One region of the Shewanella sp. 10N.7 genome, then DNA from elsewhere that is predicted to be linked to it. Evidence: predicted binding sites of a transcription regulator. Region 1 holds the regulator's gene; each other region holds the start of a gene.

What was found. The regulator MetJ, encoded in region 1, represses methionine synthesis genes. The targets are predictions, from matches to a motif close to TAGACGTCTAGACGTCTA.
Region 2: metH (methionine synthase) is a predicted target of MetJ. The motif match lies at 6,829-6,846, and genes of this name have one in related genera.
Region 3: metK (methionine adenosyltransferase) is a predicted target of MetJ. The motif match lies at 5,405-5,422, and genes of this name have one in related genera.

Annotation. Positions count from the first base shown of each region.
Region 1 is NZ_JAJGZS010000027.1:31,031-41,357, reverse strand. Features, by position in the region: gene LMH66_RS16235 (c-type cytochrome) at 1-928, opposite strand, end outside; gene LMH66_RS16230 (c-type cytochrome) at 938-1,531, opposite strand; gene LMH66_RS16225 (bifunctional aspartate kinase/homoserine dehydrogenase II) at 1,815-4,208, opposite strand; gene metB (cystathionine gamma-synthase) at 4,307-5,467, opposite strand; gene metJ (met regulon transcriptional regulator MetJ) at 5,691-6,008, shown strand; gene LMH66_RS16210 (sulfite exporter TauE/SafE family protein) at 6,161-6,901, shown strand; gene LMH66_RS16205 (conjugal transfer protein TraF) at 7,014-8,240, opposite strand; gene LMH66_RS16200 (LysR family transcriptional regulator) at 8,361-9,269, opposite strand; gene LMH66_RS16195 (SDR family oxidoreductase) at 9,380-10,099, shown strand.
Region 2 is NZ_JAJGZS010000011.1:18,989-29,315, reverse strand. Features, by position in the region: gene LMH66_RS08840 (hypothetical protein) at 1-301, opposite strand, end outside; gene LMH66_RS08835 (KAP family P-loop NTPase fold protein) at 1,067-2,611, shown strand; gene metH (methionine synthase) at 2,947-6,663, opposite strand; gene LMH66_RS08825 (histidine phosphatase family protein) at 7,126-8,022, shown strand; cobalamin riboswitch at 8,172-8,366, shown strand; gene LMH66_RS08820 (ABC transporter ATP-binding protein) at 8,501-9,331, shown strand; gene LMH66_RS08815 (FecCD family ABC transporter permease) at 9,328-10,327, shown strand, end outside.
Region 3 is NZ_JAJGZS010000003.1:141,529-151,855, forward strand. Features, by position in the region: gene LMH66_RS03475 (META domain-containing protein) at 1-263, opposite strand, end outside; gene LMH66_RS03480 (hypothetical protein) at 438-653, shown strand; gene LMH66_RS03485 (GNAT family N-acetyltransferase) at 650-1,210, shown strand; gene LMH66_RS03490 (hypothetical protein) at 1,262-1,681, shown strand; gene LMH66_RS03495 (GNAT family N-acetyltransferase) at 1,716-2,405, opposite strand; gene LMH66_RS03500 (flavin reductase family protein) at 2,744-3,343, shown strand; gene LMH66_RS03505 (MAPEG family protein) at 3,458-4,021, shown strand; gene metK (methionine adenosyltransferase) at 4,210-5,361, opposite strand; gene tkt (transketolase) at 5,999-7,993, shown strand; gene epd (erythrose-4-phosphate dehydrogenase) at 8,124-9,146, shown strand; gene LMH66_RS03525 (phosphoglycerate kinase) at 9,233-10,327, shown strand, end outside.

The DNA of each region.
Region 1 (10,327 bases):
TATATCTCGGATCTTGAGGACGCTCATGAGCATTAACAAATGCCGCGACATCCCAAGCTTGTTGCACTGTAAGCTGAATGCTTTTGCCTAATGGCATATTTTCATAAATGAAATTAGCAGCTGTATTCACTCGATGCATACCAGCGCCCCAATTGTAGGTTTGCGGCCCCCATAAAGGCGGTAATGCACTCACTTCGGCCATTTTCACACCTTGTCCATCATCGCTATGACATGCCTGACAATGAGCTTGATATACAAGCTTACCTCGCTCAGCTGAATAGGCTAACTCTGGTGCTGCGAGCTTTGGAAAGCCACGCCCAGGGAGCATAGTCAGCTCCTTTTGATCGAGCTTTGAAGTGACAGTTTCAGGTAAAGGGAAATCTTCTCTATTACCACCCTTAAGCAACTCAACATCAGTCATTTCTGGCACAGGTCCAGTAATGCCAAATTGATTCATCAACCCACTCATCACTAACCAATATGAATAAGCTGAAATCGCCACCAAGGGCTCACTCCCAGATTCAGGCGCTTTACCGTTCATTGAATAGGTAAAACAGCCCTGAATTCGTTCTTCAAAGCTATTCACTTTATCGTTTTTCTTACGATAAGCTGGATACGCCATATAAGCGCCCCACAATGGTGATGCATTGGCTTTATTCCCCGCATTCATGTGGCAATTCACGCAGTTTAGTTCGTTACCAACGTAGGTATCTCGCATTTGCTGACTATTAACAAATAACTGATAGCCTTTTCTGACTTTATCGCCGAACTCGCCTTTAGGGATAGTGGATAATGGACTTGGCATAAGGTATTGCGCATTTGCCTCTTTCGCCACTGAGGGAAGTTGTGCTTGTCTATCAGGTAACTCTGCTGCCGATATGCTCATGCTGAATAACACACCCGCCGCTGAAAAATAATATCGCTTCATCGTATGTCCTTATTTCTGAGCCGAAAAATATTGAGTTAACGCATCAATTTCTGCAGCGGTGAGCTTTTTAGCTATGCTGCCCATCATATTGTCAACATCACCTTTACGGGTTCCTGACTGCCATGCCAACAATTGATTCTTAAGGTAAGTAGGTTCTTGTCCGGCAAGACGAGGAAACTGACCCGCGCCAATACCGGACGGACCATGACAACTGGTACAAGCTGGAATATCCCGTTGCCAATCCCCTTGATATGCCAGTTTCTCGCCAATGTCGTCGATGACCACTTTATCACCACGATACTGAAGCTTGATCTCAGCCACTGGTTTAGCAGCAAAAAAGTCCGATACCACTTTGATGTTATCGCCTTGGACTGTCATCGCCATAGCCATCATTGTTGGATTTTGACGAGAACCAGTCTGAAAATGACTCACTTGTGCTGCAATATACTCGCTGGATAACCCCGCTAAACGAGGCCCTACAACACCGAGCCCTTCACCATTTACGCCGTGACAGCTTAGACAAACTTGAGCTGCTGCTGGCACTGTTTGCAATAACTCCTTTGGTGATTCGTCAGGAATATTAGCCATCACACTAAAACTCATAACACTGCAGAAAAAGATACTGCTCAAAACGGCAGAATTTACACTCGTCAAACAGTCATCTTTTAAACGATTTTTTGTATCCATTTATCAGCCTCTTGTTGAAGTCCATCTCCGACTTAATACCACTATAAACAAAAATGGCACACTTAAATAGAATGTTTTTCGTACAAATTAATTGAATGCTAATTAATAGACTAACCCTAATATTTAGCTAGAAAAAAAGGCTTATCCCATTTAGGAATAAGCCTTTAATAAGTAATATAAAACTAAACTACAGTACGATTTACTCTTGCAGTAGGTCCTTACAGATCTGTACTAAGTCAGACTGCACTGCTGCCGCAGTGACCTCTCTACCCGCGCCTGGACCTCGAATAATCAATGGGTTGCCTTGATAAAATGCACTGCGAATAACAAACACATTGTCGCCTGGGGTTAAGTTGGCATAAGGATGATTTGAATCAACCCATTGAATGCCCACTTCAGCGTGCATCTTGCCATCAACTTTATCGAGTGATGCCACATAGCGAAGTACTTTGTTTTGCTCTGATGCCGCGGTAAATTGTTGCAACATGCTTTGGTCTAACTCACCGATGCGTGCTAAGAAATCATCCAAAGATAAATCCGCTAGCGTTTCTGGCACTAAAGAGTTTAGAACAATATCTTCAAGTTCAATTTCAAAACCAATTTCACGTGCCAGAATTAACAACTTGCGCTGCATATCTCGACCTGAAAGATCATCGCGAGGATCGGGCTCTGTTATCCCTAATCCACGTGCTTCAATCACTAATTCAGAAAATGATTTTTGCCCATCATAGTGTTCAAACAGCCAACATAATGTACCCGAGAATATACCGCCAACCGCTTCAATCGCGTCACCACTATTACGCAAGTCATTTAATGCATGTTGAATCGGTAATCCTGCGCCACAACTGGCGTTATAACGCCAAAATAAGCGGCGATTACTGAGCTGTTGTTTCAGTTCACGGTAAAACGGCAATGGTCCAGAACCGGCGAGTTTGTTTGCACTCACCATATGAATGCCGCGTGCAAATAACTCTGGGTATTGCAGTGTTAAACTCGCGCTAGCACTAATATCTAATGCAACTAACTCATCGCAATCAAGCTGTTCTAACTGTTCGAATAAACTTGGGTAATCCCACTTTTTAGCTGTGGTATCAAAGTCATCTTGCCAGTTATTGATATCAATACCTTGAGGACAAATTAATGCCTCTTTCGAGCTCAACAAACCAACTAGTTGCACTGTCGCTTCTAGTTCACGGTTTAATGATGCTGATGAGCGTTGAAATAGATCGATCCATGCTTCACCAATATTACCGACACCTAACAGTAAAACACCAATTCGCATGCGCGGGCCTGCGCAGCGACGGTGGACCTTTTGGGTCAATAAATTCACTTGTGGTTTAGGCACTAAAGTGACAAGACTTAATCCATCTTGATATAAAGGTTTAGCATCACGACTTAATAAACGCGCAAAACTACGACGGTAATGTTCGGCATCGGCGCTTACTAGAGCAACTAGGCCTAAATCGTTATTCACACAGATATCAGTGATCGCCAGCGTTTCGGCATGTAACTCAATTAAACTATGTACTTGCTTTTGATTCTCAAGCGTAAAAGCTAACTCGACCTTATGATGCGCCGATGTCCAGTAGGCTAGAGGAGCAATCCCCTCCTGGGCGAGTAAATCAATTAGGTCTTGTGTTGGTGACTGCTGCTTAATCCGAAACAGAACCACTTCGTTTAGATTAGTCACCACTGGCGCACTTGCCGATGAGCTTTGTGGCGCGATTAAGGTAAAGTCGGTATGTGATGCATAGCTTGAGCGCACTGCTAAGCTGACATTTGTATCAAACAGAGGCTGTAGTGTGCGACTGTGAAGCACAGGGGAGCCTAAATGCGCAAGGCGGTCAGCTTCAGCAAGCGACATGCTATTAAGTAACTTTGCATCACTGATTTTATTAGGGTCGGCATTAAACACCCCTTCTACATCAGTCCAAATTGTCACGCGTTCAATGTCCGCTAAGCTGGCAATTAACGTCGCGCTGTAGTCAGAACCATTACGGCCCAGTAATAAGGTTTCGTTATGTTGATTCGCGCAAATAAACCCTGTGATCACTAGACGCTCATCAGGGTGTGCTTTAAGAAGTTTTTGCACTCTTTGACGTGACTCTTCAATGCGAATATTTGGCACTACGCCTTCATCTGCCACAAGAATAGAACACGCATCAACATTAATTGCCGCCACGCCAGATTCACGTAACAAAGCAGCCATGAGTCTAGCTGACCAACGTTCACCAAAACTCAGGACATGATTAAGTTGGAACTCATTTCGCTGCTCAAGGGATAGTAAGCTGATAAGTTGAGACTTATCAGTAGATAATCGTTCACGTAAATCACGAGCTTGTTCATTTGAAAGAAGTTGTTCAATGAGGTTTTGTTGATAACTCACAAGTACTTGCAGCTCTTCTTGCCACAATTCACCTGTTTCACGAAGCGATAATAACTTATACAAAAAGTTAGTACTCTTACCCGCAGCAGACACAACGACTAAATCATCACAGTTTCCATGAGTAAGCAAAATATGGGCGACGCGGCGATAGCAATCAGCATCCGCTAAACTTGAACCACCAAACTTATGTAAATGACTGCGGGTCATTTGTAACTCCTTAAACCACTTTTTGCGCTGCCATATGTACTGAATATGGCAACAATAAAATCTTACTGACTTAACTTATGACAATCTAATTTATTAGCTTAAAGCTCAGCAACTGCAGCTAAACCAGCTTGGATATCAGTAATCAAATCTTCAGCATCTTCAATACCGACTGATAATCTCAGCAATGTATCTTTAATACCAGCCTCATAACGGGCTTCAGGCACCATTGCTCTGTGTGTCATTGTCGCAGGTACGGCAACTAAGCTTTCCACTCCGCCTAAGCTTTCAGCAACACTGAATATTGATAAGGCTTCTAAGAAAGCAACAACTTCAGCTTCACCACCTTTAAGTTCAAAACTTAACATAGCGCCAAAGCCTTTTTGCTGTTTAGCGGCAATATCGTGACCTGGGTGGTCTTTTAACCCTGGGTAATATACTTTTTCGACAACATCACTGGCTTGAAGGACTTCAATCACTCGTTGTGCATTGGTTTGATGCTCACGAATACGTACAGCCAATGTACGAATGCCGCGCAAAGTTAGGTAGCTATCAAAGGCTGAACCTGTCAGACCTAAAGTGTTTGACCACCAATGTAATAGCTCACCAAGTTCAGCATCTTTAGCCACGACAGCGCCGCCAACCACATCACTATGACCATTGATGTATTTAGTGGTGGAGTGCATCACAATATCAGCGCCCAGCTCTAGCGGTTGTTGCAAGATAGGCGAAAGAAAGGTGTTATCAACAACAACTAAAGCATCCACTTTATGGCTCGCAGCCACAATCGCTTTGATATCAACAACACGTAATAACGGATTAGACGGAGTTTCTAACCAAACCATTTTAGGCTTTTGCGCAATCGCATCTGCCAGTGCTTTATCATCAGTTTGATCAACTACGATTAATTTAAATTGACCTTTGTTGGCAAGATTAGTGAACAGTCGATAACTGCCACCATAACAATCATGTGGTACAACTAATAAATCTTCAGGACCAAGCAAGCTAGTCACTAAAGTAATCGCTGCCATACCGGTACATGTCACAACACCTGTAGCACCATTTTCAAGTTTGGCTATTGCCTCACCTAAAACGCAACGGGTTGGGTTACCAGAGCGGCTGTAGTCGAATTCTCTTGGGTTTGTGTGTCCATCAAACGAGTAGTTAGTCGAAAGATAAATCGGCGGGACTACTGCGCCATATTGAGTATCGGATTCGATACCTTGGCGAACGGCAAGTGTAGCAGCGCGATGTTTGGTCATAATAATCTCCTGAAGATTGACACACTCATGAATAATACACCACAGAGATGTCTAGATGGCTAAATGTACCTAAGCTAAATCAGATCGTCAACACAAATTAGACGTTTAGACGTCTAAACATAAAGAAATCTATTTGTATTCGTTATAGAATAACAGCAATAATTTGACTGTAATAAATAAGCAGTTAAAATCTGCCACGAATCTATCGTATAAAGGTGAGTTAATGACTGAATGGAATGGCGACTATATCAGCCCATATGCCGAACATGGCAAAAAAAATGAACAAGTTAAAAAAATCACGGTATCGATTCCTTTAAAAGTACTAAAAGTGCTAACCGATGAACGTACTCGCCGTCAGGTAAATAACTTGCGTCATGCAACCAACAGTGAACTTTTGTGTGAAGCCTTTTTACATGCGTACACTGGTCAGCCTCTACCAAATGATGATGACTTATCTAAAGAAGGTCCTGATAGCATCCCAAGTGAAGCAAAAGCACTAATGGATCAAATGGGTATTGAGTGGGAAGACTTAGACGACTAAGTCTATTGTCAGTATGCTTTCAAGCTGACTGGCAAATATGATAATAAATCAATTTTGTGCTTACATTACGGTGTAAGCCTTCTTTGATAAGCTCCCCTTCCTCTTCGCAGTATGACAATACTTGAGTCAAACTTGCACTCAAAGAGAACACTATGGCATTTATCGATCCGCAAACCTTGATGCTGGCATCGGCTATTATATTTCTCGGTGCACTCACTCAAGGGCTTATTGGTTTTGGCTTAGCTGTTGTTGCTAGCCCATTGCTGTATATTATTGATCCCCAACTTGTACCCGCCCCTGTTATTGCTTGCGGTTTTTCAATCGCTTTGCTTACTTTATTACGTGAGCGCACATCCCTGCAATTCAACGGACTTCAATATGCACTCATTGGTCGTGTACCTGGCGGCTTTCTTGGGGCTGCGTTACTAGTCTTTGCGCCGCAATCCATATTAGGTCTGGCTATTGCCTTTATTGTTGCCAGTGCTGTCATTCTAAGTTTTTATAAAGTCACCGCACCAGTCAATCGCTTCACGCTATTTATCGCTGGGATTCTTTCAGGGGTTTTCGGTAATATTGCCGCTATTGGTGGCCCGCCGTTGGCTATTTTATTAGCCGGAAAAGATGCACCGCAATTTCGCGCGGCATTATCGATTTTCTTTGTATTCAGCTCTATGATCGCAATGATCATTTTATTCATCGTTGGCTTAGTTGAAATGAAGCATGTTTGGTTGTCTTTAATGCTCTTACCATCAGTATTTTTAGGCAGTTTTGTCGCGGGCAAACTCAGCAACAAAGTGGATAAACAAAAAACGCGCACAGCCACATTGGTATTGTGCGGCTTAAGTGCCTTAGTGTTGACGATAAAGTCATTAATTGAATTGTCGGCAGGATAAAAGTGGCTGAGAGGTAACTCATTAGGCATGCACTAGGCATGCACTAGATATGCACTAGATATGCACTAGAAATAGGATAGATAGTTTCGAAGCGAGCCTACACCAAGCCAGCCTAAAAGTGATAAGAGGTTTGCAGTACTGCCCCAATGGCGTCATCTTCACCATAGCTACCACTCATATCAAGCTTAAAAGCCTGACCAATCGCAAACCCAGTTCCAAATGAATAGATATCAACAGTATTATCTTTTAAATCGTGGCGATACCCCATGCGTAACGATAACCAATCTGTGGCTTTAACCTCACCGCCAACTCGCCAATATTGCACTGCATCAAACTCTTTAAAGCGTGTTTGATCAATTAAGTCTATGTCTGTTGTTAAGGTAACTGATGTCCAATCGTATGCTACGCCAGCTGTAATTAAAGGTTCAACCTGATAATGGAACTCACGACCTTGCGCCTCAACGGTTTTAACCGTTTTACTGAAAAGGTTTCGTGCAGATAAACCAATTGTCAGTTCATCCATAGGCTCAAAAGCGACCCCGATATCAAGGTTAAATACGTTCTCATTATTGCGGTACTTATCATCATCAAAATCATCGGCATCGAAATTATTGGCGTTCACTGAATAATGATAAGTATCGATACGTTGAAACTTAGGTGAAATCCCCACTCTTACTGGCATGTTCACAATCGATAACGGAAAACTTAACGCCACACCAAAATCTGTCACCCCACCAGCAAGTACAACACCTTGAGAATCTAAATCAGTAATATCAGCTGGAGGGTTGAGAGGATCTAATGTATTTAAGGTATCGATATCCGACTGTGCTATATCAGCAATACCTACAGCATCGAGATAACTCTTATAAAACACAGCCATTGGCATACGTTCGTTAGGAATAACAATCGCAGCGCCGATCCCAGCTGAAAACTCGGCGCGATTGCCTTTTAATGATTCCAAGTCAATAACTAAGTCATCTCGATAACCTTCAACATCACTGCTATCACCCGAGTTAATTGCCGCCTCTAGCCCATCATAAGAGTCCTGCAAAGAGTCGAATTTATCAATCATGTTATCGCTATCGGCGCCTTCAGCCCCCACAACAGGAAGCAGTAAAGAGAACTGTTGTGCTTTTTTTATCTCAGCAGCACTATAACTTGAATGGGGAGTGAGAATGGAAAGTAAAGCAGGATTAATAAAGCTTGCGCCAATACGATTTGATGCAGCTACACCAGTGCCGCCCATACTGTCACTTCGCGCTTCAAAATAAAGCCCGCTGGCTTGCACATTGCTGGCAAACACAAGTAAACAGAAAGCTAGCGCTAGTCTTTTTTGCATCCATCATTCCCAATTCTTATTGTTTAATAAACATAGTAGAAATCGGCAGATAAATGTTTAAACAATCAAAAATAATGCAAAAATGTTAATCTATTTTGGCATGCTATTCTTAAGTTTTTTCTATAAATCAGGTAGATAACTTTTAAAGTTATCTAAGGTGAATTGAATAAATTTTTTCAATCGCTCAGGTTGAAATTTGTCTTTATGATAGAGCACATAAAACGGTGTATCGGGAATATGCCAATCTTGAAATACTTCGACTAATTGGTGCTGACTTATTTCTTCAGCGCAATACAAATAAGGTAGCCTCACTATGCCATTGCCAGCTAATGCACTGAGTTTCATTGCTCTACCATTTTTACACCTGAAACTTCCTTTTATCGCCACTTCTGCACTTTCGTGAGTATTGGTTTTATGGGCGAAGCGCCAATGGTTTATTGATCCCACAATACAAGTATGTCGATTAAGCAAGGTAGGATGCGCAGGTATCGCATGCTGAGCTAAATAATTCGGAGATGCTAACGTGCAATTTTTAATATCCATTAACTTACGTGCAATAAGCCCAGAATCTGCCAACTCCCCCATTCTAAACACCACGTCAAAATGATCTTCAATCAGATCGACTCGCTGACTGCTGAAATCTAAATCTATGGTGATATCAGGATATAATTGAATAAAGTCATTCACTAATGCAACAACGATTTCTTCGCCTAAAAAGCCCCCCACACAGTTAATATAAATATTCCCCTTGAGACGTTCAGCACTATCCACCGTCATACTGACAGCTTGCTCTATTTGATGTAACGCTTGCTGACATTGCAGTAAAAAACTCTCACCTTGGTCAGTTAAACGTTGAGTGCGTGTCGTTCTGACAATTAAGGTCACCCCTAAAAACGTCTCCAAACTAAGTAATTGCTTAGATATATGGGATCGAGAACAGCCCAAGGCTTCAGCAGCTTGAGTAAAGTTACCCAACTCAGCAATAACAACAAACGCGCGGATATCGACTAAATTTATATCACTATTCAACCCACCCTCCATTAGAGGTCGTATGTAAACAATTATGTTCTTTGTTGATTATATATCACCAATAAGTCTTTCTCTATAATTCTCACAACTTACAAACAGAGGTCAAAATCATGAAACAACTTATCGTAATTACTGGTGCATCTTCAGGTATTGGCGCAGCGATGGCTAAAGCATTTAGCGCAAAAGGCCACCCACTTTTATTACTTGCTCGTCGTGTAGAAAAAATGAAAGCGCTTAAACTTGAAAATAGCTTAAGCATCAGTGCCGATGTGACCGATGCGACAGCAATGAAGGCTGCTATTGCTAGTGCAGAAGCACAATATGGCCCTGTAGGTTGCTTGATTAATAACGCTGGCGTGATGTTATTAGGTCAAGCCGATGTGCACAATCCAGCAGAGTGGAGCCAAATGCTCAACGTTAACGTAATGGGTGTTTTAAATGGTATCCACTGCGTCCTTGCAGATATGAAGGCACGCAAAACAGGCACTATCATTAACGTTAGCTCAGTTGCGGGTCGTAAAACTTTCCCTAATCACGCAGCTTATTGTGCGACTAAATTCGCTGTTCATGCCCTCACTGAAAACATCCGTGAAGAAGTGGCAATGGACGATGTGCGTATGGTGACGATTGCACCAGGCGCAGTTGAAACTGAATTGCTTAGCCATACCACTAGCCAAGACATTAAAGATGGCTACGCAGACTGGAAAGAAGTGATGGGCGGTGTATTAGCTGCTGAACATATTGCAGAAACAGCCGTCTTTGCTTATGAAATGCCACAAAATGTTTGTGTGCGAGAAATTGTGTTAGCACCAACTCGTCAACAGCCATAATAGGCGATTAGCTCATCTACGTTATTTAGATTTAGGCGATACTTCATCATCGCACTCAATATGCACTGTATTTACTGCAGTGCATATTAAACACACCCTAACAATTTACCCCTATGCAACCTTCATCTATCACTTTAGATATAGTCAAATATCAAAATTGTGATCTCAATCTTGTTTCAAAATCACTAAAAAACCACCTTACATAATAGCTACTAGTTAGAAATAACA
Region 2 (10,327 bases), on a different contig from region 1:
CTGACTCAGTTACTGATTCAGTCAACTCAAGAGAAGAACTCAGTTCAAATAGTTGCTCTGCGATGTGACTTTGCAGATTCAAAGTAATTTCTTGTTTCGCAGTTTGTAGCATTTCTGTGGTTGCTTCAGTAAAACGTGTTTCTAATGCACTTACGACATCAGCACTACTCAATTCATTCGCTTGAGCGCCAACACTTGCTGTTGCAATCACGGCAATTAACGCTAATTTTTTAAATGTACGGTTAGTTTTTGTAGACGCTGAGCGAGTGACTAAATTTGTATTTGAGCTTGAGTTAAACATGGTGTCTTCCTTTTCAATTATGGGGTACACCTAGGTAATTACAAGCTGCGTGCCAAGTTTTGCGGTTGATGCTTAAGCGTTTGATTTTAAGTGGTTTTTGGTGGTTCCTTATCAAAATAAAATCAGAAATAAATCAAAACATATTCAATTCAAACCTGTGTGATAAATAAACAATTAGTCATTTTAACGACCTAAGTAGTGAGTTTAGCTAACTCTTAATTAGCAAACCGAAAATACAAAAAAAGCTTGAACAGTGGTGATATTATCAGGGTAGTAAGTGACATCTGCAGGAAGCCGACTTTGATGCATTTTTTAACAGCATCCCAAGTGACCTCAAAATATGTTGGGTCAGAGTTTGACCCCACTTATTTTGGCCTTACGGCCAAAGTAAGTCGTGGCGCTTCGCCCACACCAGACCAAAAGGGGAAAAGCGCTTGTTCCCCTTTTGGATAACCCCCAGCGCCCCGACGAAGTGTTATTCCTCATGCTAATTTAAGCGAATTGACTACCGCCTTAGATTCGCCATCCGTGGCTCAACCTAAGGCTATCTCGGCATCCATGCCGAGCTCACGTCAATTCACTTAACGCACTCGGACACTTCCAACGGGGAATCACCCAGCGTCTGACTTCAATTTAATTGAGTATTTGATTAAGTTTATTCTTACCGCACTTGTTCTTGATAATCTCGATTATAGTCGCTATCTTATTGATTAATAATAGTTTGGCTTGTTCTGATCTGTAAGGGTGAATATATGTGTGATTATCATGGTAGATAAAAGTGGTTACAACTTTTCTTGGATAGACCCTGTCACGCTAGATTGCGATACTAAATTCAGTTCTGATAAATTAGGGCGAGCAAGATATGCTGAGTTTCTTACCCATTTTCTTGTTGGTGAGGCACAAAATGGTTATGTGTTAAACCTTAACTCAGGATGGGGAACGGGGAAAACTTACTTTCTCAAACGTTGGCAGCATTCTATTAACGTTGTTCATCCAACTGTATATATAGATGCTTGGAAGCAGGATTTTTCAAATGATCCGATGCTTGCCGTTATTAGCTCCATAATCTCTCAACTTCGCGATCAATCAAAAGGTGATGTAGAGCAAAAAATAATTAATATTGGCAGTAAAGCTTGGGGATTCTGTAAGCAAGCAACTCCAGAGATCACGAAAGCTGTAGTAAAAAAATTGAGCGGTGTAGATGTTGATAAAGTTGTAGAAAAAAACAGTGAATCGAATCTGTTTGAAAGCAAAGATTTTGCAGATGCTTCTGGTAAGTTGGTTAGTGCAATAATTAAAGATCATGATGCAAAGTTAAAAAGTATCAAAGATTTTAAAGACTCAATAGCTGCATTCATAAATGACATTCTTAGTTGTACTGAGAAAGATAATCCCACATTCATCTTTATTGATGAATTAGATCGATGCCGTCCAACTTATGCCGTAGAAATGTTGGAAGTGATCAAGCATTTCTTTGATATGCCAAATGTGATTTTTGTCGTTGCAACTGATACTGAGCAATTGCAACATGCTGTAAAAGCCGTTTACGGAAATGATTTTAATGCGAATGTATATTTAAGTCGGTTTTTTCAAAGACGCTGTACTTTGCAAGAACAGCCGAGGTTAGAGTTCATTCAAAATAAACTCTCAAGCTTGGAGGATTCACAGCTTACCCACTTTAATGATTTAGTTTGGCCTTTCTTAGATAATGATGTTGAATATCTATCCTATCTAGTGGCTTCAATTGCAGATGTTTTTTCGTTACCACTGCGAGAAACGGAGCAACTTGTCGATAAAGTCAAAGCCGTACTTTTTACTGTTGAAGATAAAAAGGTAGATATTTTACTGCTTTGTTCTCTGATGATTATTCATGACCGATATTTTGAATTCTATCAGGACATCATCAATGGAAGGCGAGCGAAAGGTCAAAATGGGATGTACTATGAGCCTAAAGTAATTCAGGATATTCTTTTTAAAGAAGATTACTCTATTAATGTTGAATTAAATTTACAACCTTATAATTTTTTTGAAGATGGAAAGTTTATAGCTAGAAGTACTAATTATAATATTAATATAACAAATGGTAAGCATTCAGTAAGCTATACACAATTGCTATCAACTCAGCTTATAAGTTGTCATTCCTCAACGAGTAATAATAAGTTTAAAGCTGAAATTACAAGTATTATTCAGAGAGGTAATAATAGTAAACCCCCTATTAGTAATTATGTAGGTGTGGAACTTATCGAATTAAATCAATCGAAGAGTGATTATAAGAATTGGGTTGAATTGGCAACTTCTTTTGATTCTTAACGTTGAGAGATCAGTTTGGAGTTAATTAAATCTTTCATTCTCAATTATCAAACACCGCTGCAGTCTACAATATTCCCCATTCCAAGTTGCTGAAATACGCAGATGAAAATGCCGTATAGCCATCATGGATGATGGCTAAGGCTCAGGGGGACATGGATGTCCCGTCTGAGCCGTTAGGTATTTTTATTGGAGTATGAAGAGCACAACTTGGTTGGGGCGGCAGGGGTGATTCAAGAGGGGGATTGCTGTTGATCCCCATCTTGGCCAGTGCAGGGTGGAACCCTGCGATCTCAATCCAAACGAAGTTTGGAATCCTAACAAAGAGTAATCAGTGATTACTCAGGGTCATAATCAAGCACCGGTGCCAACCATCTTTCTGCTTCTGCCAAAGTCATTCCCTTACGCTTGGCATAATCCTCAACTTGATCTTTTCCAATATTCGTCACCCCAAAGTAGCGTGATTTCGGGTGGGCAAAGTACCAGCCTGATACTGCTGCGGTTGGGAACATGGCATAGCTTTCGGTGATGTTTAAACCAATGGTTTCATCGGGTTTAAGCAAATCCCATAATAAGCCTTTTTCAGTATGATCAGGACATGCTGGGTAACCTGGCGCTGGGCGAATCCCTTTGTATTTTTCGCGAATAAGCGCTTCGTTATCTAATATTTCATCTGCAGCGTAACCCCAAAACTCTTTACGTACACGTTCATGCATACGTTCGGCAAAGGCTTCAGCTAAACGGTCGGCTAGGCACTTAAGCATAATGGCGTTGTAGTCATCATGATTGGCTTCAAAACGCGCGACATGTTCATCAATACCATGACCTGCGGTGACAGCAAAGCCGCCCATGTAATCGGCAACGCCAGAGTCTTTTGGCGCAACAAAATCTGATAGACAGAAGTTGTCGTTACCGACACGTTCAAGCTGCATACGCAGATGATGGGTGGTCATTTCAACTTCGGTACGTGTTTCATCAGTGTATAGCTCAATGTCATCATGGTTGACGGTGTTGGCTGGGAATAAGCCCATAACCGCTTTGGCGGTGAGCCACTTTTCACTGATGATGGTTTTAAGCATGGCTTTACCATCGGCATAGAGTTTACGGGCTTCTTCACCTACAACCTTGTCGTCTAAAATTTCAGGGAAACGGCCATGTAATTCCCAGCTTCTGAAAAACGGCGTCCAGTCGATGCGTTCAACTAAGTCTTCAAGTGGGTAATCATCAAAGACTTGGCGACCGAGTTTGTTTGGTTTAAATGGCGTGTAGTTGTCCCAATCATATTGGCAGCGATTCTCGCGCGCCGCTGCAATGGGCACTATGGTTTTACGTTTAGTTTGTGATAAACGCTTTTCACGCATCACATCGTATTCATTATAGGCTTCATCAATGGTGGCTTGACGGGTTTCATTATTAATCAGTTTTGAAACCATAGGTACGGCGCGTGAGGCGTCGGCAATGTAAATTGCCCCAGTGGGCGAATGCGGCGCAATTTTAACGGCGGTATGAATTTTTGAGCAAGTCGCGCCGCCAATAATCGATGGAATGGTTAAACCTGCTTTATGGAAGGCTTTAACGTTATGCACCATTTCATCAAGGCTTGGGGTAATAAGCCCTGACATGCCAATGATATCAACGTTTTCAGCTACCGCGACTTCAATGATTTTTTCAACGGGCACCATTACGCCTAAATCGATCACTTCATAGCCGTTACAGGCCAGTACGACGCCGACAATATTTTTACCAATATCGTGCACGTCGCCTTTCACTGTGACCATTAAGATTTTGCCGTTTGATTGACCTTCGACTTTTTCGGCTTCAATGTAAGGGTTAAGGTAAGCAACGGCTTTTTTCATTACTCGGGCAGATTTCACCACTTGTGGCAGGAACATTTTACCTGCGCCAAATAGGTCGCCGACCACGTTCATGCCATTCATTAATGGCCCTTCAATCACATCAAGCGGGCGCACAGCTTGTAGGCGTGCTTCTTCAGTGTCTTGGTCGATAAATTCGGTAATGCCTTTTACTAGCGCATGGGATAAACGCTCTTCCACTGGCCAGCTACGCCATGCTAAATCTTCTTTTTTAGCGATTTGTTTACCGTCACCACGAAACTTTTCTGCTACATCTAGTAGCTGTTCGGTATTAGTTGAGTCGACAACAGGGCAAGGTAAGTTTTGCACCACGTTTTCGACTTTTTCTTTAAGCTCTGGCTCAATGTCATCATAAATGGCTAATTGACCTGCGTTAACAATCCCCATGTCCATACCTGCTTGAATTGCATGGTATAAAAACACTGCGTGGATCGCTTCACGTACTGGGTTGTTGCCACGAAAAGAGAACGAGACGTTTGATACACCACCAGAAATCATTGCATAAGGTAGGGTGGCTTTAATGTCTTTAATCGACTCGATAAAGTCGACTGCGTAATTGTCATGCTCTTCAATACCCGTAGCAATGGCGAAGATATTCGGGTCAAAAATAATGTCTTCAGGTGGAAAGCCAACTACATCGACTAAAACGCGATAAGCACGGGTACAGATTTCAGTTTTACGAGCGCGGGTATCGGCTTGGCCATCTTCATCAAAGGCCATTACGATGGCTGCAGCGCCATAACGCTTCACTAAGGTCGCTTGCTTGATAAAGGCTTCTTCGCCTTCTTTCATCGAAATAGAGTTAACGATCGACTTGCCTTGAACGCACTTAAGGCCAGCTTCAATCACTTCCCATTTTGATGAGTCAATCATGATAGGGACACGAGAAATATCAGGCTCAGAGGCGATTAAGTTTAAGAACTTTTTCATCGACTCGGCGCCATCGAGCATGCCTTCATCCATGTTGACGTCGATGATTTGCGCACCATTTTCGACTTGTTCACGCACCACATCGAGTGCTTCTTCAAACTTTTCTTCTTTGATTAAGCGTAGGAACTTAGCTGAACCTGTGACGTTGGCACGTTCGCCCACGTTAACAAATAATGAGTTGCCATCAATGGTTAATGGCTCAAGTCCTGAAAGGCGACAAGCGACTGAGATCTCAGGCAGTTTACGTGGGTCGTGATTTATCACAGACTCACGAATGGTATTAATATGCTCAGGCGTACTACCACAACAGCCACCAACAATATTGAGCATGCCATCGGCGGCCCAATCTTGAATCACTTCAGCCATTTCTTCTGGGGTTTCATCGTAACCACCAAACTCGTTTGGCAGGCCTGCATTAGGGTGAGCAGAGACAAAACATTCTGCAATACGTGATAGTTCTTCGACGTATGGGCGTAGCTCTTTAGGGCCTAATGCACAGTTAAGGCCGATTGAAAGCGGCTTAATGTGGCGCAGTGAGTTATAAAAACCTTCGGTAGTTTGCCCTGTGAGTGTACGGCCTGATGCATCGGTAATGGTGCCCGATATCATCACGGGTAAGCGGTCGCCAAGGGTATCGAAGACTTTTTCAATGGCAAATAAAGCGGCTTTAGCATTTAAGGTATCAAAGATGGTTTCGACCATAATGATATCTGCGCCGCCTTCAATTAAGGCGCTGGTGGACTCCACATACGCATCAACCAACTCATCAAAGCTGACATTACGAAAGCTTGGGTCGTTTACATCAGGGCTAATTGAACAAGTGCGGTTAGTTGGGCCTAAAACGCCTGCTACATAACGCGGCGTGCCAGTTTGAGCTGCCACTTCATCAGCTGCTTCACGGGCAACACGGGCACCTTCTAAGTTCATTTCAGCCGATAGCGACTGCATGTCGTAGTCGCCCATGGCGATAGTGGTGGCATTAAAGGTGTTGGTTTCGATAATGTCAGCACCAGCCAGCATGTACTTGGTGTGAATGTCTTTAATGATTTGGCGTTGGCTTAGGATCAACATGTCGTTGTTGCCTTTTACGTCGCAATGCCAATCTTTAAATCGTTCACCTCGGTAATCGGCTTCTTCCAATTTATAGTCTTGGATCATGGTCCCCATGGCACCATCAAGGATTACAATGCGCTCATTTAGCGTATTGGTAAGTTGCTCAAGAACCTGACTGTAGGAAGTCGACTTCGTCATAACTGATTACCTTTATTACTTATTAGTTGGTGCTATTGGCCAGCAATATGGTGATGAGGCAGTGCGATTAACGCTCATTAGCATACCTTTATTGATTTGATAAAAGGCGCTGACAAGTGAAAAATCCCTGCAAAAATATTCATCATCAAGATTTGTTTGGACATTTAAACGTATAGACGTCCATAATACGTTTAAATAGATTGTAAGAGCAAGCGCATTACACAAGTAAGCTGGACGCTAGATTAAATTCAGTGTCTATGAAATCTTTATAATCGTCAGAAGTGAATGATTTACGCTTGATATTGGCTGGCTGTTAGCTGAGTGTATACTTGAACTGAATGAAGGCTCGAAACAGAATGAAGGCACGGAGCTGAGTGAATTGAGCTGAGTTGCACTGAATTGAGTTGCACTGAACTGAACTGAGTTGAACTGAACGAAACGAAACAAGGGTGAAGCGTTAATATGCAACAAGCCAAAATGATATTACTGCGTCATGGTCAGTGCGAAGGTGGCAATATTTTACGTGGTAAAACCGATGTTGCGCTTACGCCTTTGGGCGTGGCTACCATGGAGGCTAGCGTAAAAAAATTGGGCGGGGCTTTGCAAGCTGCTCCGCTAACTATATACAGCTCTCCTTTAATACGCTGCCAGCAATTTGCCCAAAATTTAGTCGCTGATATAAATCAAAACCGCAGCTTCAGCCAACAACTTAATGCTAATGAACCTGTTAACAAGCGAGAGGTTGATTGCCAAACCAGCTTGTTAGCTGAAGTAATACAGATGCCGCAATTTCAAGAAGTAGATTTTGGTGATTGGGATGGGCAAACGTTTGATGCTTTATACCAACATGACGGCCAAGCTGTAGATAGCTATTGGACTAACCCTTGGCTGCATACACCACCTAATGGCGAAACGATGCTTGAGTTTGAAGCCAGAGTCACTAATGGGCTCGCCGAGGTGTCTGGTCAACTTGCGGCTCAGTTATCAAGTTTGAAGCAATTAAAGGGGCAGGTTTCAGGTGAATCAAGCCTTGCTTCATCGCCTGAGACTGATTCTGATTCTGATATTGACTTTGATAATGGCACAGCTACAGGGAATGAGAAAGCAACTGCTTTGATTGTCACCCATGGCGGCGTGATCCGCTGCATCATGAGTCATATTTTAGGGCTTGATCAATGCGCTGATTTGTATTCACAGCTGGCGATAGATTACGGCGCCACAGTGGTGATTGATGTTTATTGGCCAGAACAGGCAGTAACTAAACAGGCGGTTAACAGTGCTTCTGAAATTGAATCGACGCAATCAATGACAAGACCTGCGGCCAGTAAACCCGTCTACCGATTACATTGGCCGAGTTAAATTAATCACCTGCAAAACTTGAGCAGCTAAATCACCAAAAGATTATCGTTAAAAGGTCATAAACTCGGTGAGATATATCGTACAATAGTGCGAGAACAGTTTAACCGCTTGCAAGCCAAGCACTTAATAATCACTGTTTGTTTAAAATGTAATAACGTTAATTTACTGCTTTGTCGTTAGTAAAACTCGATAGCCAGTAAATGAATAGGGAATCATGGCATTCATAAGTTACTTATGATGATTAGCATGAACTGTACCCGCAACTGTGATGTGGCATTAAATAGCAAGCTAGCTTGTTCGTTTGCCCACTAAGTCAGATACCTAGCGTTATTTTATTTGCTGTTTAACAGCGTTATGCAACCTAAGCGGGTGACTTAGGCGGAGTGTTAATGTTATTTATTCGTTCATTTTCCTTATCAGGTATTAATGCATTTTTTATCACTAGCGCTGCAGGCGTTATCGCTAAGGCGACAAAGATATGAGTGCAGATATCCCTTCAGCGTTAAACGTTGAACTCCTCAGTTGGTCTGCTGATGATAACCAGATCCTTTCTCGCGTCAGCTTTAACCAAAATCAGGGAGAAATGCTTGGACTGATTGGCCCCAATGGGGCCGGTAAGTCGAGCTTACTGCGTTGTCTTTATCGTTATATCACCCCAGAGCAAGGCAATGTGAAGCTTTTTGGCCGTAACATTAATGGCTTTAGCCAAAAGCAACTGGCTACTCAAGTGGCAGTCGTTCAGCAAGAAACTCCGCACTATTTTGAAATGACCACAGAGCAAATAGTCGCAATGGGGTTAACGCCCCATAAAGGCTTGTTTGAAAGTGATTCTCTGTCGGATAAACAAGATATTGCCGATGCACTTACCAAAGTTGGTTTACAATTAAAGGCCAAGCAGCAATATGAGCAGTTATCAGGTGGCGAAAAACAACGGGCATTAATTGCCCGTGCGATTGTGCAAAAACCTCAGCTGCTGATTCTTGATGAACCGACCAATCATTTAGATATTCGTTATCAAATCCAAATTTTAGAGCTAGTTAGGCAACTTGGGATCAGTGTGATTGCTTCTATTCATGATTTGAATTTAGCCAGTGCTGTGTGCGATCGCTTAATACTGTTAAATGCAGGCAAGTGCATTGCGCAAGGTTTACCAGATGAAGTGTTAACTGAAGCCATTATTGGTGATGTATTCGGGGTATGTTGCCAAGTGTCCAAACACCCTCAACACGGCAAGCCGTTGATTACCTATTTTTATGGCTATCAAAGTGGTGGTCATAGTAAAGATGATGAAGCAGAGGCAAGTTTATGACCCTAGCTGCATCATCGATGAAATATAAGCTATTAATTTTTGCGACCGCATTATTAACCCTAATGACGCCGATTGCAGCATCAAGCTTTGGCGCTGCAAACATTAGTTTTGAGCAAGTACTTGGCTTATTTACCTCACCGTTTTTGGGCGCTGACGCTGACAGCACTAATGCCTTAACGCAACGAATTGTGTTTGAGTTACGTTTACCTCGAATTGCATTAGCCTTTATTGCTGGCGCAGGTTTAGCGCTCGCGGGCAGTGTGTTGCAAACTGTCACGCGAAATCCGTTAGCAGATCCCTATTTATTTGGTATAAGTTCAGGTGCCTCTTTTGGCGCAGTATTGGTGCTGAGTTTTTTTGGTAGCCAAGGATTAGTGCAGCAATGGTTGTCGGAGTCTGGTAGCCACTTAGCCGAGGCGATACTGCGTTCTGGCTGGTTTAGTCATGATGCCTGGTGGTCATGGTCATCACTCAGTTTGCCCATAGGGGCATTTATTGGTGCGTGTTTTTCAGTGTTATTGGTGTTGTCTTTATCGGGTTTTGGCCGCGCAAGCCAAGTTGAAAGAATGCTGTTATCCGGTGTTGCTACTTCATTCATGTTTGGCGCACTGACCAGTTTAGTCTTGTATTTTTCTAGCCCGCAAGCTGCGGCGTCAGTGCTGTTTTGGAGCTTAGGCAGTTTTGCCAAAGCAAGTTGGCAAGGTCTGGTGATACCCGCTGTGGTGGTATCAGCCAGTATATTGATTATATTGGCATTTAAGCGTCAAGTTATCGCGATACAGGCTGGCGATGAAAGTGCCCACTCATTGGGGGTAAATGTCGCCAAGCTGCGTTTGTATATGTTGGTATTGTGTTCATTAATCACCGCCGTACTCGTGGCAAGTTGCGGCGGTATTGGCTTTGTGGGGTTAATGATCCCCCATACTGTTAGGCTACTTTTCCCTGGGCAGCAGCCTATTTTAATTACCGCACTTGTCGGTGGATTATTTATGGTGT
Region 3 (10,327 bases), on a different contig from region 1:
CTTGAACCTGCGGGTAAAAGTGTTAATTGGTTTTCTTCTTGTTCATACTCACCAAAAAACTGATTGCAGCTATTATTACCTGATAGTTTGCCGTCAGCAGCGAAAATGATTTCAGCAGGACTGTGATTGATTACGGCTTCAGATAATGCTGACTCCACATGCCAGTTACCTACTATATTGATTTCTTCAGCTTGATGACTGTTGCTTTGACAAGCACTAAGGCCGAAAATAACCAAACAAGCAGTGAAAATGGGTTTTATCATGATGGATTGATTCCAATAAGGATGCTAATACGTATTAATATCCATAGTATATACTGTGTTTTGCGGTTATTTTTCACTTTCAACAAGATTTAATCTTTTAACGTATAAAAGTTGCTGTTTCAGGTATTCAAATCAATTTATCTTTCGGTTTATTTCTTAATAAGAGTTGCGCTAATGAGTAAGATTTTTAAGATGATGCATATGCTTGGGTTATTGTCTGTTGGCATAGGTGCGAGCTTGTACCTTTTTACTGACTTCGCCAACGAAGTCAGCGGCATGTTGCTTGTTGCCAGTTTAATTGGCGTTGGCTTATTAATCATGGCACCTTACCCTGTTGCGTTAGTATTTGATTGGGCGCAAAAACAAAATGGTGATAACGCTTCTAAATGAATATTAAATACCGATTAGCAAATGAAGCTGATGCTAATGCTATTGCTCAGCTTGAAAAGCAGTATATGAATGATGAATTATCTTCTTCTGCAGACGTGATGTCTGGTCAGTGTTTTTCTAAAATACAAATAAGTGAGTTGATTAAAAAAGGCTGGATTATGTTGGCTGAAACAACAGAAAATGAAAATGTTGTCACAGCTATTATTGGTTACGTCATTGCGGGTCCATGGTCATGGTTTCAAGCTTGGGGGATTTATGCCCACGTACTACGCAAAATGAATGATATTGAAGTGGGTTTTAGTCGACTAAGCTCAAACAATAGCTGCCAGTATGGACCAATATGGATACATCCCAATTATCGTGGTCAGGGTATCTTTGAGCAATTAGTGCAACAACTTAAACGTAAAGTTTCAGCCAAATACAGCTTTATGGTGACATTTATTGCTGAAGAAAATGCGCTCTCCTTTGCCGCGCACACTAAGAAATCGCCAATGGAAGTCGTGGATTACTTCAGCTTTCAACAACGTGATTACTATTTGTTAGTGATGAAAAACTAGCCCTAATCACTCTAATCTTTTTATTAATCTTTTAAATTGAGTAATCCCCTTATGGCACATTCTGAATCGATAACCTTTGAACAAGTATTTCAACCTTATCTGCATTTAAGGTTGGCAGCGTTTGAAAACCTAAAAATTGTGGTTGGTGTTTTGGCGGCTTTGGAAAAGCATTATTCAGCCTTTGAAATTGAACTTAACCCTCAACTCTTCATTTCACAAGTGGAGGACAAAAGCAGTTCAAGCGCTGAGGGCAAGTCACCACTCAACTTGAAGCCATATTATATTGTTGAAACTGAGTTTGGTAATATTGTGTGCGGCCGCACAAATGGTTATGAAGAGGCCATAAAACTGATAGCAACAGATGCTGAACCTATTGATTTATCTTCAGGCAAGTCGGTTAATGTGCCTATTCTTAGTCTGCAGCAGATTTCATTTATGTGTGTTGAAACTTCACACTTCGATCATTGTTAATCAGGTCGTTAAGTTCAAATGCTAATTGAACGCCTTATTTTGAAACAAGCTTCATCAGAATTAAGGGTCTATCTGGCTGTTGGTACTTAAGAAATAATTGTTGGATATCATTATCAGGTTTGTGGCAAACGATAAAACCATAAGCTTGATAAAATGATTCAAGTTCGGGAATCGCAAAAACATAAGCTTGTTCGAGTAATAATTCAGGTTTTATATATTCCAGTAATTGATGAGCAAACCCTTGTCCTCGTGCAATTTGTGCGACGACTAATCCAGTGACCAATTGACACTTGCCGATAGGTTTAATTCGAATGCTGGCTTCAATTTCACCCAGTGAACCCAATGAATCTTTGGCTTCAACCTCTATGTTTATGCCTTGATTCAATTCAGATAAATCATCACTCAAATCATCACTTAGAACATCACTTAGAGCTCCACTCAAGCCAGCATCTATTACGCTATTATTTTGCAGTTTGCGATAAACACCTTTTGTACTGCTATTTCTTATGAGTGCTATGCGATCGTTAATACTGGGTTTTGAGTAACTTAAATGTTGGCGATAAAAAAGTTTTATTTCAGACCACTGCATTTGGGCGAGTAAAATCTGGCTATTGTCTTGTTTTGGGGTTTGTTCATGATTTTGTTCATGGCTTTTTTCAAGGTTGTGTTTAGGCTTCTGCTTATGAGTGAGCAGAAACGCTGGAGGGGAAAACCACTCAGGCATGGGCACAATGATCCTGTCAATTTTTATAAGTAATCTGAGTTTTGTGTTTCGCCATCATAACAAATCATCAGTTTAGCTGATATGAATAGCTAAATTTCAATGATCTAGCCCTCGCTCAATAACATCACTACCTTCTGCGCGTTAAATGTTGAGCATAATATGCTCAGTTTTGCTGATAAATTATGTTAATGACTTGTTTCTTTTGAGTGGGAAGATTTGGGCTTGTTTGAACAATTATAGGGTGATAGCTTAGTAAGTAACTTATTTAGCATATGATTTTCATCAGTTTACCCGAGCTCAATTAGCTAAGTTGATGTTTAGAACAACTTGAGACATAAATGGAATTTTTGCCAGAATCATTAACACCGCAACAAGTTTATAAATTGCTTATTGGTGGTGTCAGCCCAAGACCCATTGCTTGGGTTTCAACAGTATCAAAATCAGGGGTCAATAATTTAGCACCTTTTTCATTTTTTACTGTAGCAAGTGCTAATCCACCAGTCTTGTGTTTTAACCCTATGAGCACAGATAAAGGGGCTGAGAAAGACACTTTAGTCAATATTCGTGAACAGCAAGAATTTGTGATTAATAGTGTCAGCTATTCAGATTTAGCGGTGATGAATCAAACCTGCCATCAAATCCCCGCAACTGAAGATGAGTTTGAATATGCAAGTGTTGAGAAACAGGCTTCATCGATAGTCGCTCCGCATAGAGTGAAGCAAGCGATTGTCAGTTTTGAATGTAGACTAAATCAAATTGTAGATTTAGGGCAGGATCCTATGTCAGGCCATTTAGTGCTAGGTGATGTGGTTGCTATTCACGTGCAAGATGATGCCGTTACTGACTTTAAAATCGACAGTGAAATGTTGGATGCCATCGGCAGAATGGCGGGTAATGACTATAGTTTAACAAGAGACAAAGTGCAGCTAAATCGATAACTTTTGAATTAGTGAGGCTCCAGTAGGAGTGCGAATATCGGTATATGACCATATTAATGAAGGATCATCGAGGTCATTTTTTTAGCAGTTGAGCATTAATGACAGGGAGAGATAATGCCAATTTCAAGTTCAATTACCAATAAACTTACCAGTAAGCAACGTGATGTCACTCAAGGTATTGTGATAGGGATGCTTGTGTCTTTTGCTGTGGTGATTTATGGCGCACTAGCAAACCCTTTTGAATATAGTGAGCCACAATCATTAATTGAAAGGTTGGTCATTTATGCCTATGGGATGATTTTACCAACGTTAAGCTTAATCATTGCTGTGGGGCGTGTTGCTAAGCATCGATTTTTCAGTGCGAAAGATATTGATGGTAGCAGTTATTATGAGCAATCAGAGCGAGTTAGGCGCTTGCAAAGTGTTCTGCAAAATACCTTAGAACAATTTTGTATTGTGATGAGTGTGTATTTCTTATGGGCTTTCATTATGCCCGCTGACTATATGTCGTTAATTGGATTAATTTCGGTATTATTTTTTATCGGCCGAATATTGTTTATGCGCGGTTATGATAAAGGGGCGGGGGCAAGATCTATCGGCTTTAGCTTGACCTTTTATCCGTCGGTGTTAACTGTGGGCGCGATTATCATTTATCTTTTCTATCGTACTTTCACCTAGCCTGTAGTGTACATATCTATCTTGCACTGCCAATAGTTATCTATCTTGCACTGTACATAGTTATTTTGAACTCTAGATATCAAGTGAGATAAATTAAAGGCACAAAAAAACCGTCAATTGACGGTTTTTTTATTGCTTAACTTAGCGTAAACAATTTACTTGGCATCAGCAGTCAATAAGTTTAAAACTTATAGACCTGCATCAGCGCGTAAGATTTCAGCTTTATCAGTTGCTTCCCAAGGGAACTCTTCACGACCGAAGTGACCGTATGCAGCTGTTCCTTGGTAGATAGGACGTGCAAGGTCTAGCATTGCTGTTAAGCCGTATGGACGTAGCTCAAAGTGCTGACGTACAAGCTTAATCAATACATCTTCAGATACTTTACCAGTACCAAATGTTTCAATGCTGATAGATGTTGGTTCTGCAACACCAATTGCATAAGACACTTGGATTTCACAGCGGTCGGCAAGACCTGCAGCAACGATATTTTTAGCAACGTAACGCGCAGCATATGCAGCACTACGGTCAACTTTTGATGGGTCTTTACCAGAGAAAGCACCACCACCGTGACGAGCCATACCGCCGTAGGTATCTACGATGATTTTACGGCCTGTTAAACCACAGTCACCTACCGGTCCGCCAATAACGAAACGACCAGTTGGGTTGATGAAGTATTTAGTGTCTTTGTTTAACCACTGAGATGGTAAAACAGGCTTAATGATGGTTTCCATCACGCCTTCAATCAAGTCTTCTTGGGTCACATCTTCACGATGTTGAGTCGAAAGCACGATAGCATCGATGCCTTTGATTTTGCCATTTTCATAAGCAAAAGTGACTTGGCTTTTCGCATCAGGACGTAACCAAGGTAAAGTACCATCTTTACGCACTTCAGACTGACGCTTCACTAATTTGTGTGCGTAAGTAATCGGTGCAGGCATTAATACGTCGGTTTCGTTACTCGCGTAACCAAACATAAGACCTTGGTCACCCGCGCCTTGTTCAGCAGGATCGCTACGGTCAACACCTTGGTTAATGTCTGGAGACTGTTTACCAATGGCATTTAAAATCGCACAAGAATCAGCATCAAAACCCATATCTGAATGGGTGTAACCAATTTCACGTACTGTTTTACGTGTGATTTCTTCGATATCAACCCAAGCAGAAGTTGTGACTTCACCGCCGACTAAAACCATACCGGTTTTAACGTAAGTTTCACAAGCAACGCGTGCTTTAGGGTCTTGCTCTAAAATTGCGTCTAATACCGCATCAGAAATCTGATCGGCGATTTTATCTGGATGACCTTCTGAGACTGATTCAGAGGTGAACAAGTGGTTTGCCATAGTTGGTAAATCTCGTCTTTTGGAATTTGAACGTGTAGAAGCATCTACATCTAGACGTCTATAATAATTCAAATCGGATTGGATAACACCCCTTAGAACTAATATAAGTTAATAATTGTGCAATCATTCAAAGATTTATAAAAACTGATTTATACCTGTTTCATATTTTTAATAAATTAATCTTATGAATTTTATGCTAATTATTTGCTTTACAGCCTACGTTTTAGTTGGGTGAGGTTAAAAATAAAACAATAACTTTAGTTGATGATTATCACTTTGTTGTTTTTTATTGCTAATTGGCAATAAAGTTCACGCACCTTTATTACGCTTACTTTGAGCTTTAGATCAATAAATCCATAAATATGGCCTTTGAATGACGATTAAATAGATATCATCGTTGCCGTGATTATTATTTGTTCAAGGTTGTGATGAATTGGGCTCAAGCTGGCGATATGTATTGATTCAAGAAAATGGTGATGGTTTGTTCAAATATTCACCAGCAATATCCTATCGAAAACAGTTAGATGTAAAAAATAGTTAATAGATCTAATAATAATTTGCGTCCCATCGCTGAGTAGGGGAAAATATGTCCCCACAATTGCCCGCTAGACCTCATCATCAACAAGCAGGAGAGAGCATGTCATCTCGTAAAGAACTCGCTAACGCAATCCGTGCATTAACCATGGATGCTGTTCAAAAAGCCAATTCTGGCCACCCAGGTGCACCAATGGGGATGGCTGACATCGCTGAAGTGCTATGGAATGACTTCCTTAAGCACAACCCAAACAACCCAGAATGGGTTGATCGTGACCGTTTTGTATTATCAAATGGCCATGGTTCAATGCTTATCTACTCTTTACTGCATTTAACAGGTTATGCATTACCTATTGAAGAATTGAAGAACTTCCGTCAGCTTCATTCTAAAACTCCTGGTCATCCTGAATATGGTTATACGCCAGGTGTTGAAACTACAACGGGCCCATTAGGCGCTGGTATCAGTAACGCTGTCGGTATGGCGATTGCTGAAAAAACCTTGGCTGCTCAGTTTAACCAACCTGGCCACGATATCGTCGACCATTTCACATACTGCTTCTTAGGTGATGGCTGTTTGATGGAAGGTATTTCTCATGAAGCATGTTCATTAGCAGGTACTTTAGGTCTTGGTAAGCTTGTGGCTTTCTGGGATGACAATGGTATTTCTATTGATGGTCATGTTGAAGGCTGGTTCACCGATGACACGCCTAAACGTTTTGAGTCATACGGCTGGCACGTTATCGCAGACGTAGATGGACACGATAGTGATGCAATCCGCGCAGCTATTGAAGAAGCGAAGTCTGTTACTGATAAGCCAACAATGATTTGTTGTAAAACGACCATTGGTTTTGGTTCGCCAAATAAATCAGGTAGTCATGATTGTCACGGCGCACCACTGGGTGATGCTGAAATCGCTGCAGCACGTGAATTCCTTGGTTGGGAGCACGGTGCATTTGAAATCCCTGAAACTGTTTATGAAGGTTGGGATGCAAAAGATTCTGGCGCTTCAAACGAAGCAAGCTGGAACGAGAAATTTGCAGCTTATACTGCCGCTTTCCCTGAGCTAGCAGCTGAATACAAACGTCGTGTTATCACAGGCGAGCTTCCTGCAGAATTTGAAGAAAAAGCCAACGCATTTATTCAAGAATGCCAAGATAAAGCAGAAGGCATTGCAAGTCGCAAAGCTTCACAAAACGCCATCGGTTTCTTCGGCGAAATGTTACCTGAACTGTTAGGTGGCTCTGCTGACTTAGCGGGTTCAAACCTGACTCTTTGGTCTGGTTCAAAAGGTATTCAAGACGATCCTGCTGGCAACTACATCTACTACGGTGTACGTGAGTTCGGTATGAGCGGCATTATGAATGGTGCTTCTTTGCATGGTGGTTTCATTAACTACGGCGCGACGTTCATGATGTTCATGGAATACGCTCGCAATGCAGTACGTATGTCAGCATTAATGGGTATTCAAAACGTGTTCGTTTATACCCATGATTCAATTGGTCAAGGTGAAGATGGACCAACTCACCAACCAGTAGAGCAACTTGCTAACTTACGCATGACGCCAAACATGACTGTATGGCGCCCATGTGATGCGGCTGAAACTGCTGTATCTTGGAAGTCTGCTATTGAAAACCGTAAAGCGCCTACTTCACTTATCTTTAGTCGCCAAGGCCTTAAGGCACAAGCACGTACAGCTGAGCAATTAGCTAATGTTGCTAAAGGTGGTTATGTACTGTCTGATTGTAAAGGTACTGCTGAAGTGATTCTAATTGCTACAGGTAGTGAAGTGCAGCTAGCACTTGATTCTGCTGCAGCATTGACTGAAAAAGGTCAAAAAGTTCGCGTTGTTTCTATGCCATCTACTAACGTATTTGATAAGCAAGATGCAGCTTATAAAGAATCAGTATTACCTGCTGGCGTACTGAAACGTGTTGCTATTGAAGCTGCGCATGTTGATTACTGGCACAAATATGTTGGTTTTAACGGCGCAGTAGTCGGTATGTCTACGTTTGGTGAGTCTGCACCTGGCGGCGATTTATTGAAGCACTTCGGCTTTACCGTTGAAAACGTGGTTAACACAGTGAATGCTCTTGTTTAACCAATATACAGTTAAATAATAAGGGTAAACTTTTACCCTTTAAGTCTGTATAATGCGGCCTGCAATCACTTGCAGGCCGTTTTATTATCTGCTTTTTACTGAGTACTGTTAAGAGGAAGCTTAACCCTCAATGATCCGAGTCGCTATCAATGGTTATGGCCGTATAGGTCGTTCTATCCTCCGTGCACTATACGAGTCGGGTAAACGTCAAGAAATCCAGATCGTGGCAATTAATGAACTTGCCAAACCTGCCGCAATCAGTCACCTCACTCAATATGATACGACTCATGGCCGTTTTCAAAATACGGTTAAGTTAAAAGATGAACAGCTCGTCATCGGCGATGATGTGATTCAATTGTTCCATCAGCCTGACGCGAATTTACTGCCTTGGTCAGATCTCGATATTGATATCGTTTATGAATGCAGTGGTAGTTTAGGCGATCGAGCAGAATGCGAAGCGCATATAAAAGCCGGTGCCAAACAAGTCCTGATTAGTCACCCTTCTTCTGCTGATGTTGATGCCACCATAGTCTTTGGTGTCAATGATGATTTACTCAAAGCAGACCATACAGTGGTATCAAATGCATCATGTACCACCAACTGTATTGTGCCTGTCATTGATGTGCTAGATAATCACTTCGGGGTGAAAAGCGGCGCAATAACCACTATCCATTCATCGATGAATGATCAACAAGTTATTGATGCGTATCATGACGATTTACGCAGAACACGTGCAGCGGGTCAATCCATCATCCCAGTAGATACAAAACTTGCTCGCGGCATTGAAAGAATTTTGCCGCACATGAAAGATAAATTTGAAGCGATTTCAGTGCGAGTGCCCACTATTAATGTCACCGCAATTGATTTATCGGTGACATTGAATGAGCGAGTAGATATTGCCAAGATAAACCATGTTTTAGAGCATGCAGCCAGCGGATTATTTAACGCGGTGCTAGGCTATACCGATGCGCCATTGGTGTCGTGTGATTTTAACCACGACCCGCGCTCCAGTATTGTTGATGGCACTCAAACGCGGGTGAGCGACGGCCACTTGGTCAAGTTATTACTTTGGTGTGATAACGAATGGGGTTTTGCCAATCGAATGCTCGACACCAGCTTAGCAATGATATTAGCTAAGCAAACAGATAACTAATTTTATTGTTATTGAGCGCTTTATCTCTGCGGGTAAAGCGCTCAGTAGCAAAAGCAGTTTTGTTTTTAAATTATAAGGAAAGTCTAATGGCTATTATCAATATGAGTGAGTTAGATTTAACCAATAAGCGTGTGCTTATTCGTGAAGATCTAAACGTGCCTGTCAGTGATGGTGTTGTAACGAGTGATGCTCGTTTACGTGCTGCTTTACCAACAATTAAGCTAGCGCTTGAAAAAGGTGCAGCTGTGATGGTGATGTCACATTTAGGTCGTCCAACTGAAGGCGAGTTTAACCCTGAGTTTTCTATGCAGCCAGTGGTGAACTACTTAAATGAAGCACTTGATTGCCCTGTAAGTTTAGCGTCAGATTACCTTGACGGTGTTGAAGCTAAAGTTGGTGAAGTCGTGGTATTCGAAAACGTTCGCTTTAACGTCGGCGAAAAGAAAAACGATGAAGCTTTAGCTAAAAAACTAGCGGCATTATGTGATGTCTACGTAATGGATGCATTTGGTACAGCGCATCGTGCGCAAGCATCGACTCATGGCGTTGGACTTCATGCATCAGTAGCTTGTGCTGGCCCACTTCTAGCGGGCGAGCTATCTGCTCTGGGTAAAGCATTAGATAATCCAGCCCGTCCAATGGTTGCTATAGTAGGTGGTTCAAAAGTATCAACAAAACTGACCGTTCTTGAAAGCTTATCAACTAAGGTTGATCAATTAGTTGTCGGTGGCGGAATTGCGAACACATTCGTCGCGGCAGCTGGCCACCAAGTGGGTAAGTCATTATTTGAAGCTGATTTAGTGGATGAAGCTAAACGTTTAGTTGCAAACGCACAAAGCCGTGGCGGCGATATCCCTGTACCGACTGATGTTGTTGTAGCGAGTGAATTTAGCCCAACAGCTGAAGCTACATTAAAATCAGTTAGTGACGTATCTGATACTGATATGATTTTTGATATCGGCCCTGATAGCGCAGAAGCTTTAGCTAAAATTATTGAAACAGCAGGCACTGTTGTGTGGAATGGCCCAGTTGGCGTATTCGAATTTGACCAATTTGGCGAAGGTACTAAACGTATCGCGCAGGCGATTGCCGATTCGAGTGCATTCTCTATTGCAGGTGGTGGCGATACGTTAGCAGCAGTAGATAAATATGATATTGCTGATAAAGTCTCTTATATCTCT